DNA from 4 places in the Streptomyces angustmyceticus genome. Region 1 is predicted to be linked to each of the others. Evidence: riboswitches for the same ligand, from Rfam matches in the RefSeq annotation. Region 1 holds a riboswitch; each other region holds the start of a gene.
The links. A riboswitch is a leader RNA that binds a small molecule or an ion and turns the genes downstream of it on or off. The one in region 1 is predicted to bind cyclic di-AMP.
Positions count from the first base shown of each region.

Region 2: linked by a shared signal. The riboswitch ahead of K7396_RS09450 (M23 family metallopeptidase) and the one ahead of K7396_RS19520 (M23 family metallopeptidase) in region 1 are both predicted to bind cyclic di-AMP.
Region 3: linked by a shared signal. The riboswitch ahead of K7396_RS14485 (C40 family peptidase) and the one ahead of K7396_RS19520 (M23 family metallopeptidase) in region 1 are both predicted to bind cyclic di-AMP.
Region 4: linked by a shared signal. The riboswitch ahead of K7396_RS22030 (transglycosylase family protein) and the one ahead of K7396_RS19520 (M23 family metallopeptidase) in region 1 are both predicted to bind cyclic di-AMP.

Region 1 covers NZ_CP082945.1:4,345,399-4,349,299, forward strand. The annotation lists gene K7396_RS19510 (PP2C family protein-serine/threonine phosphatase) at 1-691, shown strand, start outside; gene K7396_RS19515 (DUF2332 domain-containing protein) at 780-2,012, opposite strand; cyclic di-AMP (ydaO/yuaA leader) riboswitch at 2,305-2,450, shown strand; gene K7396_RS19520 (M23 family metallopeptidase) at 2,462-3,574, shown strand; gene K7396_RS19525 (aldo/keto reductase) at 3,649-3,901, shown strand, end outside.
Region 2 covers NZ_CP082945.1:2,066,060-2,069,960, reverse strand. The annotation lists gene K7396_RS09455 (M16 family metallopeptidase) at 1-1,031, shown strand, start outside; cyclic di-AMP (ydaO/yuaA leader) riboswitch at 1,242-1,397, shown strand; gene K7396_RS09450 (M23 family metallopeptidase) at 1,410-2,189, shown strand; gene K7396_RS09445 (GntR family transcriptional regulator) at 2,452-3,165, shown strand; gene K7396_RS09440 (HPr family phosphocarrier protein) at 3,441-3,722, opposite strand.
Region 3 covers NZ_CP082945.1:3,238,432-3,242,332, forward strand. The annotation lists gene pcrA (DNA helicase PcrA) at 1-1,028, opposite strand, end outside; cyclic di-AMP (ydaO/yuaA leader) riboswitch at 1,318-1,501, shown strand; gene K7396_RS14485 (C40 family peptidase) at 1,510-2,646, shown strand; gene K7396_RS14490 (hypothetical protein) at 2,806-3,159, opposite strand; gene K7396_RS14495 (C40 family peptidase) at 3,484-3,901, shown strand, end outside.
Region 4 covers NZ_CP082945.1:4,882,920-4,886,820, forward strand. The annotation lists gene K7396_RS22020 (cytochrome P450 family protein) at 1-326, shown strand, start outside; gene K7396_RS22025 (transglycosylase family protein) at 625-1,572, shown strand; cyclic di-AMP (ydaO/yuaA leader) riboswitch at 1,824-1,995, shown strand; gene K7396_RS22030 (transglycosylase family protein) at 2,003-2,677, shown strand; gene eno (phosphopyruvate hydratase) at 2,948-3,901, shown strand, end outside.

The DNA of each region.
Region 1 (3,901 bases):
CGGGCTCGCCGTCGCCGCCCGCTACGTGGGCGCACGGGCCGACGCCCGGATCGGCGGCGACCTCTACGCCGTGCAGGACACCCCGCACGGCGTACGGCTGATCGTCGGCGATGTCCGGGGCAAGGGCCTGGAGGCGGTGGAGGCCGCGGTGGTCGTCGTCGGCGCCTTCCGCGAGGCGGCGGAGCAGGAGACGACGCTGGAGGCGGTGGCGGGGCGGCTGGAGCGGGCGCTGCAACGGGAGGGCGGGCGGCGGGCCGGGCTGGACCAGTTCGAGGGGTTCACCACCGCCGTGCTCGCCGAGATCCCCGCCAACGGGCAGTCCGTGCTGCGGATCCTCAACCGCGGGCACCCCTCCCCGCTGCTGCTCACCCCGGACGGCGGGCTGCGCGAACTGGTGCCCCAGGCGCCGGCGCTGCCCCTGGGGATGGGCGAGGTGGCGAGCTGGCCGGACCGCTCGGACGAGACGTTCTTCCCGGCCGGCGCCCAGCTGCTGTGCTTCACCGACGGCGTGACCGAGGCCAGGGACCTGCGGGGCCGCTTCTACCACCCGCCGAGCAGGCTGCGCGGCCGCCGCTTCCCGGGCCCGGACGCCCTCCTGGACACCCTCGTCGAGGACGTCGCACGGCATACGGGAGGCGCACCGGCCGACGACATGGCGCTGCTGGCGGTGCAGCGGCCCATGGGGGTGTAGGTGGGGCCCATGGGGTGTGGGGTGTAGGGGAGGGGCGGCGGGGCGTCCGAGGTCCGGGAGAGGGCGTGCGGGGGGCGTACGGGCGGTCTCAGGCGTCTGCCGCGCTCTCCGTCCCCGTCCCCGTCCCCGTCCCCGTCCCCGGCTCCGTCCCCGTCCCCGGCTCCGTCCCCGGCTCCGGTGCCGACGCCGGCAGCCGGTGCAGGAGTTCGCCGTGCGGGCCGGTGAGGGCGACCGGGCGCTCGTCGAGGGCGAGGGTCAGCAGCGGGGTGTCCCGGGGGTGCGGTGCGCGAGGGGCCGGGGCGGTGAGCCAGGGCGTGAGGGTGTGGTGCTCCTGGGAGATCCAGTGGCCGCCGCCGGGCCGGCCGCGCAGCAGCGACCGGACGAGATGCGCGAACTCCTCGCGGCGGGCGGGCGACAGGCCGGACAGCACCTCGCTGTGGAAGACGACCAGGGTCGCCCCGGGCGGCGCCTCGGCGGCGAGTGACGGCAGTTCGTGGAGCAGGTCGCCGCGCACCATCCGCGGCCGCGGCACCGGCCGTACCGCCTCGACGGCCGCGGCCAGCCGGGCGGCCCGCGCCCCGTCGCCCGGCCAGACGAGCGCCTGCAGCCAGCGCAGATCGTCGGCGTCGGCGACCGGGTCGAGCGGGTCGAGGTCGATACCGGCCCGCCAGGCGATCCGGGGCAGCCGGCCGGGCACGGGCAGCGCGTCGGCCGCCCCTCCCGTACGGCACTCCAGCACCAGCGGGCTCTCCGGCGGCCCCACCTCGGCCAGGAGGGCGCCGCCTCGGGGAGCGTCCTCCCGGGGGCCGCCCCGGTTCCCGCCGTCCACGTCGCCGTCGTAGCGGTAGCGGTAGCGCTCGGGATACAGGCACAGCCCCGCCGACGCGCCGACCTCCAGCAGGGCCAGCGGCTGCGGCAGGCGGGCGAGCAGCGGCAGCAGGGTCGCGCAGCGGGCCGGCTCGTCGGACCGGGCGGTGCGCTGCATGATCACGGCGCGCACCTCGTCCCAGTGCCGGACCGTCCACTCGCGCCAGCGGCCGTACGCCACGTCGCCGCGCGGCCCCAGCTCGGCGTGCGGGCCGTCGAGGTAGCGGACGGCGGCGAGCAGGAGGTCGGGCTGCTGGCCGGCACCGGCCGGCAGCGACCCCGACAGCAGATCGCAGAGCTCGGGGTCCTGGCCGATCCGGGCGCTCAGCTCCTCGTGCGCCGCGGACCGCCCGCGCGCCCGACGCCAGGAGAACTCCCGGTACCGCTCCGCCACTCCCCAGGTGCCGGCGGCAGCCCTCGCGACGTTCCCGGTGTTCCCGACGTTGACGACCATGATCCGACGTTACTGCTCTCACGTTCCGTAACCGAGGGGCACCCCTCCGCATAACAACTGACGCACAATCAACGCGAGATCGTTTAGCGTCGCGCGGTCGACTCGCCCGGTTTGCCGCCGTCCCGGCCGAAAAAGTCCATGCCACGGCTCGTGCGCGGCCGCTAAGGAATCGTGGGAAGGCTTGGAATTCGGCTGCGATCTCTATTACTGTCCGATAACGCAGCGCGGTCGTCCCAGCCGTCGCCAGAGGCGGCACCGTGCGCCGACGCCGAATCCCGCATGCGCTTTTCACGCACCTCCAGCACCTCGAACTGCACCAGGGAACCGGGGAACCACTTCCTTGGGGTGAATCGGACGCTCTCCGCCAGCGGGCGCCCGTAGGAGACCTTCCTGCTCCGAACCCGTCAGCTAACCCGGTAGGCGAGAAGGAAGGAAAGGAGAGCGCCTCCGTGGCGTCCAACAGTCCTGCCCCCGAGGGTCCGTCCGCCTACGAGCTCGACGACCGGGGTGCCTTCCCCGGCCCCGGCGGGGCGGAGGGCGGCAACGACGGGCCGTGGGAGGAGTGGAATCCCACCGAGGATTCCGTCCGTCCGGTCCGCGGCAAGCACCGGGTGGCCAAGCAGCGCGGCGGCGGACTCAGCCGCGGCGGCACGGTCCTGGGCGTCGGCGTCATCGCCGCGGTCGGGGCCGGCGGCATGGCGTCGGCCGAGGGCCGTCCGCCGGTGCCGATCTCGATGCCCGACGTCGGCGGGATGGCCGACGACCTCGCCGGCACACTGCCGGACGCCGCGTCCCTCCCCGGCGTCGGCGACCTCATATCGGACACGGACTCCGACTCCGCGGCGGCCGGGGACGCCGGCACGGACGCGTCGGCCGCCGGGCCTCTCACCCGGGCCGCCCGCACGGGCTCCGGCGCGGACGCCGGCGAGGCGCTGCGCAGCCGCATCCTCCAGCAGGCCGACGCGCAGAAGGACGCCGCCGACCAGGAGGCCCGCGAGTCCGCCGAACACGCCGCCCTCAAGGCCGCCGAGAAGGACGCCGCCGCCCACCAGAAGTCGGCCGAGAAGGCCGCCGCAGCCAAGAAGGCGGCCGAGATGGAGGCCAAGCGCGAGGCCGAGGAAGCCGCCCGGAAGAAGGCGGAGGCCGCCCGCCTCGCCGAGCTGGCGAAGAACTTCATGGCCCCCGTCTCGTCGTTCACCCTCACCGCGAGCTTCGGCCAGGCCGGCGACCGCTGGGCCGCGGACCACACCGGACAGGACTTCGCCGCACCGACCGGCACTCCCGTCAAGGCCGTGCACTCCGGCACCATCACCCAGGCCGGCTGGGCCGGCTCGTACGGCTACCGCATCGTGCTCACGCTCGACGACGGCACCGAGCTCTGGTTCTGCCACCTGTCCTCGATGGTGAAGACGTCCGGCAAGGTCGGCACGGGCGATGTCATCGGCCGCGTCGGCGCCACCGGCAACGTCACCGGGCCGCACCTCCACCTGGAGGTGCGCCCCGGCGCCGGCGACCCGATCGACCCCATGCCCTGGCTGCGCGACCACGGCATCAACGTGTGAACGCCTGACGGGAGTTGACGCCGGGGGCGAGAGCGGAGGGAATAAATCCGCTGCCCCCGGCGCTGCCGCCACGCATGACCGCGACACACACTCCGCACAGCCGCCGGGCCCTCGGCTCGCTCTCCGTCTCCCCGCTGTCCCTCGGCGGCAACGTCTTCGGCTGGACGGCCGACGAAGCCGAGTCCTTCGCCGTGCTCGACGCCTACACGGCCGGCGGCGGCAACTTCGTCGACACCGCCGACGTCTACTCGGCCTGGGTCCCCGGCAACAAGGGCGGCGAGTCCGAGACGGTCCTCGGCAACTGGATGGCCGCCCGCGGCAATCGCT
Region 2 (3,901 bases), 2.3 Mb from region 1:
GCCTGCTCGCCGACGCGCTGCGCGCCCCCGCCTTCCCGGAGAGCGAGGTCGAGCGGCTGGTGCGCAACCGTCTCGACGAGATCCCGCACGAGCTCGCCAACCCGGCCCGGCGTGCGGCGATGGCGCTGTCCAAGGAGCTGTTCCCGGCCACGTCCCGTATGTCGCGGCCGCGCCAGGGCACCGAGGAGACCGTCGGACGCATCGACGCCGCGGCCGTCCGCGCCTTCTACGACGCCCATGTGCGGCCCGCGACGGCCACCGCCGTCATCGTCGGTGACTTCACCGGCGTCGACCTGGAGGCCGCGCTCGCCGAGACGCTCGGCGCGTGGAGCGGCTCGACGGCCGAGCCGCTGAAGGCCTCGCCGATCGTCGCCGACGACACCGGCCGCGTGGTGATCGTGGACCGGCCCGGCGCCGTCCAGACGCAGCTGCTCATCGGCCGCATCGGTGCCGACCGGCACGACCGGGTGTGGCCGGCGCAGGTCCTCGGCACCTACTGCCTGGGCGGTACCCTCACCTCCCGTCTGGACCGCGTGCTGCGGGAGGAGAAGGGCTACACCTACGGGGTGCGCGCCTTCGGCCAGGTACTGCGCTCCACCGCTCCCACGTCCCCCGAGGGCGCCACGGGCGCCTCACTGCTCGCCATCAGCGGCTCGGTGGACACCGCCTCCACCGTCCCGGCGCTCGACGACCTGTGGAACGTGCTGCGCACCCTTGCGGCAGAGGGGCTGACGGACGACGAGCGGGATGTCGCCGTGCAGAACCTCGTCGGGGTCGCGCCACTGAAGTACGAGACCGCGGCGGCCGTCGCGGGCACGCTCGCCGACCAGGTGGAGCAGCACCTGCCGGACGACTTCCAGGCGCAGTTGTACGTGCGGCTCGCGGAGACCGGCACGGTCGAGGCGACCGCGGCGGCGGTCAACGCCTTCCCCGTGGACCGGCTGGTGACGGTCCTGGTGGGCGATGCGGCGCAGATCGCCGAGCCCATCAAGGCGCTGGGCATCGGCGAGGTGACGGTCGTCGGCGGCTAGGCCACCGTGTGACGGCAGGTCACATATCGACAAAGCAACTCCCGTGGCGATGGTCCGCCACGGGAGTTGCCGTATGTCCGGTATATCGCTGCCCACACCTCGGTTCTTGTGGGATCCCGCACAAAAAAGCGGATCTGTTTGCCGATTGAAAGTTGCCACGTTTAGCGTCGGTCCGGCTGTTCGTCACAAGTCCGCCACAACCGTGGCACCGGACAGTCATCGCCGAGTCCCCGTACGGTGCGAGCCAGGGGAGCCGGGGACCCAGAGTCCCTTGGGGTGAATCGGACTCCCCTCCGGAGGAGCCCGTAGGAGACCTTCCTGCTCCGAACCCGTCAGCTAACCCGGTAGGCGAGAAGGAGGGAAAGGACAAGCCCGTACATGGCGTTCATCCGTGCCACCGGGAAGCACCGTCGTGCGAGCCGCCCCGCTCGGTCGACCCGCAACATCGCCGGCATAGCCACCCTCGCGGCCGGCGGCGTCGTCGCCTCCGTGGCCTCGCCGGCGCTGGCGGCCACGGACCAGGCGCGCACCCACGACACCGGTCTGCAGCAGGCCGTCGTGCTCGGTGACGAGCTCGCCAACCACGTCGCGGCCCAGGCCGACGCGCAGCAGGCCGAGGCGGAGGCCGCAGCGGCGAAGGCGAAGGCCGAGGCCGTGGCCAAGAAGCAGGCCGAGGAGGCCAAGCGACGCGTCGAGGCCGCCCGCAAGGCCAAGGAGCGCGCCGCCCGGGAGGCGGAGCGCAAGCGCCTCAACACCTTTGTCGCCCCCGTGGCCGACTCCTACGTGTCCACCTCGTACAAGGCCTCCAGCGGCCTGTGGTCCTCGGGCAGCCACACCGGCATCGACTTCCACGCCGCCTCCGGCACCTCCGTCCACGCCGTCGGCACGGGCACCGTCGTCGAGGCCGGCTGGGGCGGCTCCTACGGAAACAACATCGTGATCAAGATGAACGACGGGACGTACACCCAGTACGGTCACCTGTCGTCGCTCGGCGTCTCCGTCGGCCAGCACGTGACCCCGGGCCAGCAGATCGGCCTCTCCGGCGCCACCGGCAACGCCACCGGCCCCCACCTGCACTTCGAGGCCCGCACCGGTGCCGACTACGGCTCGGACATCGACCCCGTCGCCTACCTGCGCTCGCACGGCGTCAACGTCTGACCCGGAGCCCCGTCGGGCACCGCGCCCCGAGGGGCCCGAGCCGCACGAGCGTCCGCCCGAAGCCCCGGCTCCCCGGCCGGGGCTTCGGCGTGCCCGGCACGCGGCGGGTGCGCCCCCGATACGCCGCACGGCCCGCGCCTTCTGGCCAAAAAATATCCATGAATAATCGGAGTCCGTCGGAAAAGCCGTTCCGGTCGAATAGAGTCACGGAAAAGTCGCCGACCGGCGGCGTTTCGAGGGGATTACGGCGGAGGCACGGAAGATGCGAGGCCATATTTCCGCGCATGCGGTGTGCACGGCGATTCGCGACGACATCGTCTCCGGCGCGCTGGCGCCGGGGAGCCGGCTGATCGAAGAGATCCTGGCGGCCCGCTACGGCGTCTCCCGGGTGCCGGTCCGTGAAGCACTGCGCACCCTGCAGTCCGAAGGGTTCGTCACCACCCGCCATCACGCGGGCGCCTGCGTCGCCGAGCCCACCGAGCAGGAGGCCGCCGACCTCCTCGACGTCCGGGCCCTGTTGGAGCCGCTGGGCGCGGCGCGCGCGGCCGCCCGCCGCAGCCCCGCGCACCTCAAGGTGCTCCGTGGCCTGGTGCGGCTCGGCCGCGAGCGGGCCCGGCACGGCAGCCCCGCGGATCTGCGCCAACTGGACGGCTGGTTCCACGAGACGCTGGCCCAGGCGGCCGGCAGCCCCAGCCTGACCGCGTTGCTGACCCAGTTGCGGCGCAAGATCGAGTGGATGTACGCCGTGGAACTGCCCGCCCGTACGGGGGAGTCGTGGGACGAACACGGTGCGGTGCTGGACGCGGTGGCCCGGGGGGACGCGGAACGGGCTCGCGCCCTGATGGCGGCCCATGTCGAGCGCTCGCTCCCGGTGTACCGGCTCCGGCGCCCCGCCGAGACGGAGACGGGGGAGCCGAAGGCGCCCCGGGTGAGGAATCCGAAACCGCCCGTCAACACGGCGCGCGCCCGCTCTTAACAAGACCCACGTATACAAAGAAGTGCAGAATGGCTCAGGGAGAGCGCGATTCGGCGTTCCTGTTTCCGCTGTCCGCCTTCAGGTTTTATTTGTGCTGCCCGAATGCGCAGAAGAGGCGGGGCAGGGGGGTGCGGAATTCCGCGCGCTATTTCCGGCTTCCCTGATTCCGGCCCGCCCGGGAAGGGGATTCCGGTACAGCGAAACGGCCCCGCCGTGGCGACCGGTCACCGGTCGTCACAGCGGGGCCGCCGCGTGGAGCGGGAGTCCTGGCGGACTCAGACGGTCTCGGGGAGCTCCTCGAGACCCTCGGCGACGAGCTTGGCCAGACGGTCGAGCGCCGCCTCGGCACCCTCGGCGTCGGAGGCCAGCACGATCTCCTCGCCGCCCTGGGCGCCCAGACCCAGGACCGCGAGCATGGAGGCCGCGTTGACGGGGTTGCCATCAGCCTTGGCGATCGTCATCGGGACGCCGGAGGCGGTGGCCGCACGGACGAAGATCGACGCGGGGCGGGCGTGCAGGCCCTCGGCCCAACCGACATTGACGCGGCGCTCTGCCATGGTGTTGCCCTTCAAAGTCGTGACTGTTGTCTAGACCAGTCTCTCACGCTGCCGGGCGTGCTGGGCAGCCCTGTGTCCTGGCCTTTTGTGGCCATTGGTCTCCCCAAGGGAGGTGCGGCAGGCCGGTGGACGGCATCCCCAGCCTGCCCCGCACCCCGAGCGTACGCGCGCCGAGCCGG
Region 3 (3,901 bases), 1.1 Mb from region 1:
GTCGTCGCGTCCGGGTAGTCCTCCTCGAACTGGAGGATGTTGCGGATCGTGGCGCCGCGGAAGGCGTAGATCGACTGGTCGGCGTCGCCGACGACGCACAGTTCGGCGGCGTCCTCGGCGGGGCCGACCAGCTCGCGGACGAGGGTGTACTGGGCGTGGTTGGTGTCCTGGTACTCGTCGACGAGGACGTGGCGGAAGCGGCGGCGGTAGTGCTCGGCGACGTCCGGGAAGGCCTGGAGCAGATTGACCGTGGTCATGATGATGTCGTCGAAGTCCAGGGCGTTGGCCTCGCGCAGCCGCGCCTGGTACATCGCATACGCCTCGGCCAGCGTCTTCTCGAAACCATCGGCAGCCGTCCCGGCGAAGGTCTCCTCGTCGATGAGCTCGTTCTTGAGGTTGGAGATCTTCGCGCTGAAGGACTTGGGCGGGTAGCGCTTGGGGTCCAGGTCCAGATCGCGGCAGACCAGGGCCATCAGGCGCTTGGAGTCGGCGGCGTCGTAGATGGAGAAGGACGAGGTGAAGCCCAGCTTCTTGGACTCGCGGCGCAGGATGCGGACGCAGGCGCTGTGGAAGGTGGAGACCCACATGGCGTTGGCGCGCGGGCCGACCAGCTCCTCGACGCGCTCCTTCATCTCGCCGGCGGCCTTGTTCGTGAAGGTGATCGCGAGTATCTGGCCGGGGTGGACATGGCGCTCGGCCAGCAGATGAGCGATGCGGTGGGTGAGCACCCGGGTCTTGCCGGAGCCGGCGCCGGCGACGATCAGCAGCGGGCCGCCGGTGTGCACCACGGCGGCCTTCTGCTCGTCGTTGAGCCCCTCCAGCAGCGCCGCGGGGTCGATGGCGGGGCGGGCGGCGCCGTCGCGGTAGTACGCCTCCTGGGGCGGGGGCGCGTCGAACCTCCCGCCGAAGAGGTCGGCGGGGATCTCCTCCGGGGCCGGGCCGTGCTCGTCCTCGGGGGGCGGCGGGGGCTCCCCCTCGTCCTTGTGGCCGAGGTCCGCCAGGAAGCTGTCGTCAAAGAGGCTGCTCATCGCCCACCGAGTCTAGGCCGCCGCACCGACAGCCCGCCGCTGAGTCGCCCGATGCGGGCCGCTCCGGGGGCGGGCCGTGGCACCGCGGCAGGTCAGGCGGCCGGGAGGTGCGCGGACCGGTCGGCGGCTCGTCTACCCGAAACCGACATCTGTCACGACAACCCCCGCATCGCGTTCAGGTCACGAAAAGGTTTCGGGCATATCGAACATCAGCCTTCACAGGAGCCACACGAGTTGGCTAACGTCCTCGCTCAGGCAGCCCGCCTCCCCGTGGACGACAGGTCCGCACGGGCCGCCCACGCCGAGTCCGGCCCTGCCCTCGGGCACCCGGAGCCGGGGACCCACCAGCACCACCGGGGTGAATCGGTCCGGACAGCCGCCGTCCGCGGACATCCGGACCGTAGGGCAAGCCTTCCGTCAGCGACACCGCCCGAACCCGACAGCTAACCCGGTAGGCGGTCCACGGAAGGAGTCGCCGGCCTTGGCGTCGCATCGCAAGCCGCGCACCAGCATTCTCACCTCGCCCGGAGGACGACGAACGGCGGTCGGGCTCACCTCCGCCGCCCTCGCCTCGGCCACGCTGCTCTCGCAGTCCGCCGACGCGGCCCCCCGGGCGCCCAAGCCCACCATCGAAGAGGTCAAGCAGAAGGTCGACGGCCTCTACCGCCAGGCCGAGGTGGCCACCCAGAAGTACAACGCCGCCAAGGAGCGGGCCGAGACCCAGCGCCACACCGTCGACAAGCTGCTCGACGCCGCCGCCAAGCGGGCCGAGGAGATGAACGAGTCCCGGCGCCGGCTGGGCACGTTCGCCTCGGCGCAGTACCGCACCGGGGGCATGAACCCGACGGCGCAGCTGATGCTGGCCAAGGACCCGCAGCAGTTCTTCGACCGCAGCCACCTCATGGAGCGGCTGACCGGCCGGCAGAAGCAGGCCGTCTCCGACTACCAGGAGCAGCAGGCGGCGGCGGCCCGGCAGCGGGCGGAGGCGACCCACAGCCTGGAGCGGCTGCAGACCTCGCAGGCGTCCCTCAAGGAGTCCAAGCAGTCCGTCCAGGCGAAGCTGGCCGAGGCCCGGCAGCTGCTGTCCCGGCTGACCGCCCAGGAGAAGGCGCGGCTGGCGGAGCTGGAGCGCAAGAAGGAGGCCGCGGCCAAGCGCAAGGCCGAGGAGGAGGCCCGCAAGCAGCAGGAGCGCGAGCGGCAGCAGCAGCACGACGGGGGCGGGCAGAGCGGTGGCGGCGCCGACGACGGCTCGTCCGCCGGACCGTCGTCGAGCCAGGCCGAGAAGGCGCTCGCCTTCGCCCGCGCCCAGATGGGCAAGCCGTACGTCTGGGGCGCGACCGGGCCCAGCTCCTACGACTGCTCGGGGCTGACCCAGGCCGCGTGGAAGGCCGCCGGCGTCAGCCTGCCGCGGACCACCTGGGACCAGGTCAAGGTCGGCCAGCGGGTCGCCACCAAGGACCTCAAGCCCGGTGACCTGGTCTTCTTCTACGACGACATCAGCCACGTCGGCATGTACATAGGCGGCGGCAAGATGATCCACGCACCGCACCCGGGCGCCAGTGTCCGGGAGGAGTCGATCTACTACATGCCGATCTACGGGAGCGTCCGCCCGGGCTGAGCCCCGGCCCCGCGCCCCCTCCGAACCACCCCCCACGGCCACCCCCCACACGCCACCGCGCGGCCCCCGCCCTTCCGGCGAGGAGGGCGAGGACCGCGCGGTGTGCTGTGGCGGGGCCGTCCGCCCGGCGGCCGGAACCCGGCCGGCCGCCCACCGCGCTCAGGTCCAGAGCACGGCGATGAAGATGTTGGCCACCGTCAGCGCGCCGACCGCGCCGAAGAGCGGCGCGTCGACCTTCTCCTCGTCGCGCTTGACGTAGACCAGCGCCAGGATGACCACCAGAACGGCCATCTTGATGCCGAGCTTGACGGTGTTGAGGCTGTGGCCCTCGGCCTGGTTGAGGCCGACCAGCACGATGCCGGTGACCAGCATCGTCAGCGCGCCGTGCAGCATCGCCGGCACGAAGCGGGCGGTGCCCGCGCCCATCGCCTTCATCTGGGTCAGGAAACCGCCCAGCAGCGAGGCGATGCCGATGATGTGCAGGCCGACGAAGATATTGATTACTACGTCCATAGTGTCGGATCGTAGCCGCCGCATAGCACGGCCCTTCCGGCAGGGCGTCCGCAATCGCCGCTTCGGTCAGGCCGGACCCGCTCCCGGCCGCGTGACCACGGCGCCACGGTCACCCACGCACCATCCACGGTCGAAAGCGAACAATCCCGGGCAAGGGGACTCGTCGCCGCGACCCGCAGGCTTAGCGTCCTCCTCCAGGCGGCCGACTCCCCGCCCTCGCCGGGCTCCCACCGGCGTCCTGTCGGCCGCCCCGCCGAGAGGTGCGGCGGCGGTCCGTTCCCTCGTTACGGACCGCCGCCGGGCCCACGGCTCGAAGGGAAGGAAGTGACGGCCACCGTGGCCTCGCACCGCAAGCCCCGGCAGCATCCGCTCGCCGCGTTCACCGGCGGCTCACGCAGCGCACGCACCGCCCGCGCGGCCGCCACCCTGGCCCTGGCCGGCGCGGCCACCGCCACCGGCTTCGACGGCACCGGCCAGGCCGCGCCCCAGCTCACCCCCGCCCAGGTCAAGGACCGGGTCGACGCGCTGTACCAGGAGGCAGAGGTGGCCACGCAGAGCTACGACGGCGCGAAGGAAGCCGCCGGCACCGCACGCGAGGAGCTCGGCAGACTGCAGGACGAGGCCGCCCGCAGGACCGCCCGACTCAACGCCGCCCGCACCGAACTGGGCACCATGGCCGCGAGCCAGTACCGCTCCGGCGGCGTCGACCCGACCGTACGGCTGCTGCTGTCCGCCGACCCGC
Region 4 (3,901 bases), 540 kb from region 1:
CGCAGGGCGACCCGGTCCTGGTGGTGCTGGCCGCCGCCGACCGCGACCCGGCGCGCTTCGACGAGCCGGACGTGCTCGACCTGACCCGCCGTGACAACCAGCACCTGGGGTACGGGCACGGCATCCACTACTGCCTGGGCGCCCCCCTCGCCCGGCTCGAAGGGCAGACGGCTCTGGCGACCCTGCTGACCCGCCTCCCGGACCTCCGGCTCGCCGCGGAACCCGACGCGCTGCGCTGGCGCGGCGGGCTCATCATGCGCGGATTGCGGTCGCTGCCGGTGGAGTTCCCGCCCGAGCGCCCTGACCAGCGACAAGGTCAGAAGTGACGCAGAGTCAGGTGCGTGACCTTTACGTGATCCGCGCTACACCGACTTGTGACTACCCGTGACCCCGGCTACCTTTCCACCGACGATCGACGGGCTTCACCCGATCGGCCGAAGCGGTGATGTGGGGGACCGGTAGAACGGTGCGCCTCGTGCGCGTCGGCCGGGCGGGTGACCCGTCGAGCAGCTCGACGAGCTCGTCGTACAACTCAACCGCCGCGCGAAAGGCATCCGCATGCGTTCCGGGACCGGCCGACACCGTCGCCCCCGTCAGGCACCGGCCATCTTTGTCACGGCGGGAGTGACCGGCGCAGGGTTCGCCCTGCCGCTGCTCGCCGCGAGCGGCGCGCACGCCGCCGACACCACGACCTGGGACAAGGTCGCCCAGTGCGAGAGTGCCGGCGTCTGGAGCGCGGCCTCGGGCAACGGCTACTACGGCGGGCTGCAGCTCACCCAGGAGATGTGGGACACCTACGGCGGCGCGGCCTACGCCTCGCGCCCCGACCTCGCCAGCCGCTCCCAGCAGATAGCGGTCGCCGAGTCGATCCTCGACCACCGCGGCCCGGAGGTCTGGTCGGGCTGTGCCGACGGCGCCGGCCTGGTCAAGGACGGCCGCGCGCCCGAGGTCGACCCGGGCAGCACCGCCACTCCCTCCCCCGCCCCGTCGGACGACTCCGCCGACCCCTGGGACTCCTCCGGCACGCCGGGCGGCCAGGGATCCGCCGGTCAGGACTCCGGCCAGGACTCCTCCGGGGCGCACGACGAGACCGGCGGCAGCCAGGCCGATCCGGCGCCCTCGCCCGAGCCTTCGGACTCCGCCGGCTCCGACGACGGCCCCGGCAGCCGGCAGCCGTCGGGCTCCGCGACCCCGGGCGACCGGGACGAGGACCCGTCGCCGTCCGCCGACCCGTCCGAGGGCGGCAGCCGTCCGGACACCACCGGCACCCCGCACAAGGCGCCCACCCAGGGCAAGCACCGCGGCGACGCGGGCGACCAGGGCGCCGGCGACGACGACGGCCGGTCGGCCGGGGGCCGGCACGCCTCCCGCGGCGACGGCGCGCGGACGGACCCGGCGGCGGACGGCGCGTACACCGTGCGCCCCGGTGACACGCTGTCAGCCATCGCCTCGGCGCACCGGCTGCCCGGCGGCTGGCCCGCCCTCTACGACCGCAACGAGGGCGTCATCGGCACCGACGCGGACCTGATCAAGCCGGGCCAAAAGCTCGATCTCGGGCACAACGAAGGGTAATTCGCCTCCCTTCGCCCTCTTTTGGGAAAGTGAGACAAGGGTCTCGTTGACCGCGCTGAACCCCGGTGCGTCCGCCCTCGGCAAACCGGGGTTCACCTGCGGGTATGTGTCCGATCCGTGATCAAAAACGGTCAACTTGGTTCAGATGATGGGGTTTGAACCCCAAGGGCATTACTGCTTAACGTCAGGACCGCTCGCCAAAGCGGGCCCTTCGATCACACGCCGAATCCTGCCGGTGGTCGGAGGCAGCTGACGCGCAAGCGCCGAAGGCAGGAGCGGGGGACCCAAGGTACGTGCCGGCCCCGCCCGTGAAAGCGGGTCAACCGGCTTGGGGTGAAGCCACGTGCGCACGCGCACGCGGCCGGGCGATTTCTCACAGCCCGAACCCGACAGCTCACCTCGTAGGCGTCGGTGAGGAAACGAACGAACCATGCTGATCATCAAGGGCAAGCACCGTCGTCCGTCCAAGGCCGTCCGCGTCGCCACCCTCGCCGGCATCGCCGGTGCTGCCGTGGCCGTCCCGCTGATGGGCGCCACCTCCGCCTCCGCCGCCTCCGTCGCCACCTGGGACAAGGTCGCCCAGTGCGAGTCCGGCGGCAACTGGTCGATCAACACCGGTAACGGCTACTACGGTGGCCTGCAGTTCTCCAACTCCAGCTGGGCCGCCGCCGGTGGCACCCAGTACGCCCCGCGTGCCGACCTGGCCACCAAGTCCCAGCAGATCGCCGCCGCCGAGAAGCTCCTCGCCATCCAGGGCCCGGGCGCCTGGTCCTGCGCCGGCGCCGGCAACCTGACCGCCGGCGGCCCGGCCGCCGACGTCGACACCTCCGGCTCCTCCGCGCAGACCAAGTCCGCGCCCCAGCAGGACCAGGGCTCCACCAAGGCCGAGACGAAGAAGGCCCCGGCCGCCCCCGAGCAGCACGCCTCCCGCTCCACCGAGCGCAAGTCCATGGGCCACGGCAACTACACCGTCAAGGCGGGCGACACCCTCGCCAAGATCGCCAAGGCGCACGGCAGCGACTGGAAGTCCGTCTACAAGGCCAACAAGTCGGTCATCGGCGGCAACCCGAACCTGATCTTCCCCGGTCAGAAGCTCAACGTCTGAGTCCATCCCTCACCGGGAGGTGAGCGGGCCCGAGAGCGGCGGGCCCCCTCGCTCCGTGAGACCGGCCCCGCCCGGCGCGCCCTTCCCCCGAGCGCGCCGGGCGGGGTTCTCGCGTCCGGGCCCGGTGACCGGCGCGGTTCCACGCCCTTTCCCGTTCGGCGAACAATGTCCCAAAGGTCCGGTGAGCTGGTCCTTTGGGCTCTTCATTCCGTAATTCCGTCCCACGGAGCGGGCCAAGCGCAGGCGGACGACCCCGGGGCCGTTAGGCTCATGCGCAGAACGCCAGACATCCACGAAGGAGACAACGTGCCGTCCATCGACGTCGTCGTAGCCCGCGAAATTCTCGACTCGCGAGGTAATCCCACGGTCGAGGTCGAGGTCGGCCTCGACGACGGCAGCACCGGCCGTGCCGCCGTGCCGTCCGGCGCCTCCACCGGCGCCTTCGAGGCCATCGAGCTCCGTGACGGCGACCCCAACCGCTACCTGGGCAAGGGCGTGGAGAAGGCCGTCCTGGCCGTCATCGAGCAGATCGGCCCGGAGCTCGTCGGCTACGACGCGACCGAGCAGCGGCTGATCGACCAGGCCATGTTCGACCTGGACGCCACCGACAACAAGGGCTCGCTCGGCGCCAACGCCATCCTCGGCGTCTCCCTCGCCGTCGCGCACGCCGCCTCCGAGGCCAGCGACCTCCCGCTGTTCCGCTACCTCGGCGGCCCGAACGCGCACGTCCTGCCCGTCCCGATGATGAACATCCTGAACGGCGGCTCGCACGCCGACTCCAACGTGGACATCCAGGAGTTCATGATCGCCCCGATCGGCGCGGAGTCCTTCTCCGAGGCGCTGCGCTGGGGCGCCGAGGTCTACCACACCCTCAAGAAGGTCCTGAAGGAGCGCGGGCTGTCCACCGGCCTCGGCGACGAGGGCGGCTTCGCCCCGAACCTGGGCTCCAACCGCGAGGCCCTGGACCTCATCCTGGAGGCCATCAAGCAGGCCGGTTACGCCCCCGGCCAGGACATCGCGCTCGCCCTGGACGTCGCCGCCTCCGAGTTCTACAAGGACGGCTCGTACGAGTTCGAGGGCAAGACCCGCTCGGCCGCCGAGATGACCGAGTACTACGAGGAGCTGGTGGCGGCCTACCCGCTCGTCTCCATCGAGGACCCGCTGTTCGAGGACGACTGGGCCGGCTGGAAGGTCATCACCGACAAGCTCGGCGCCAAGGTCCAG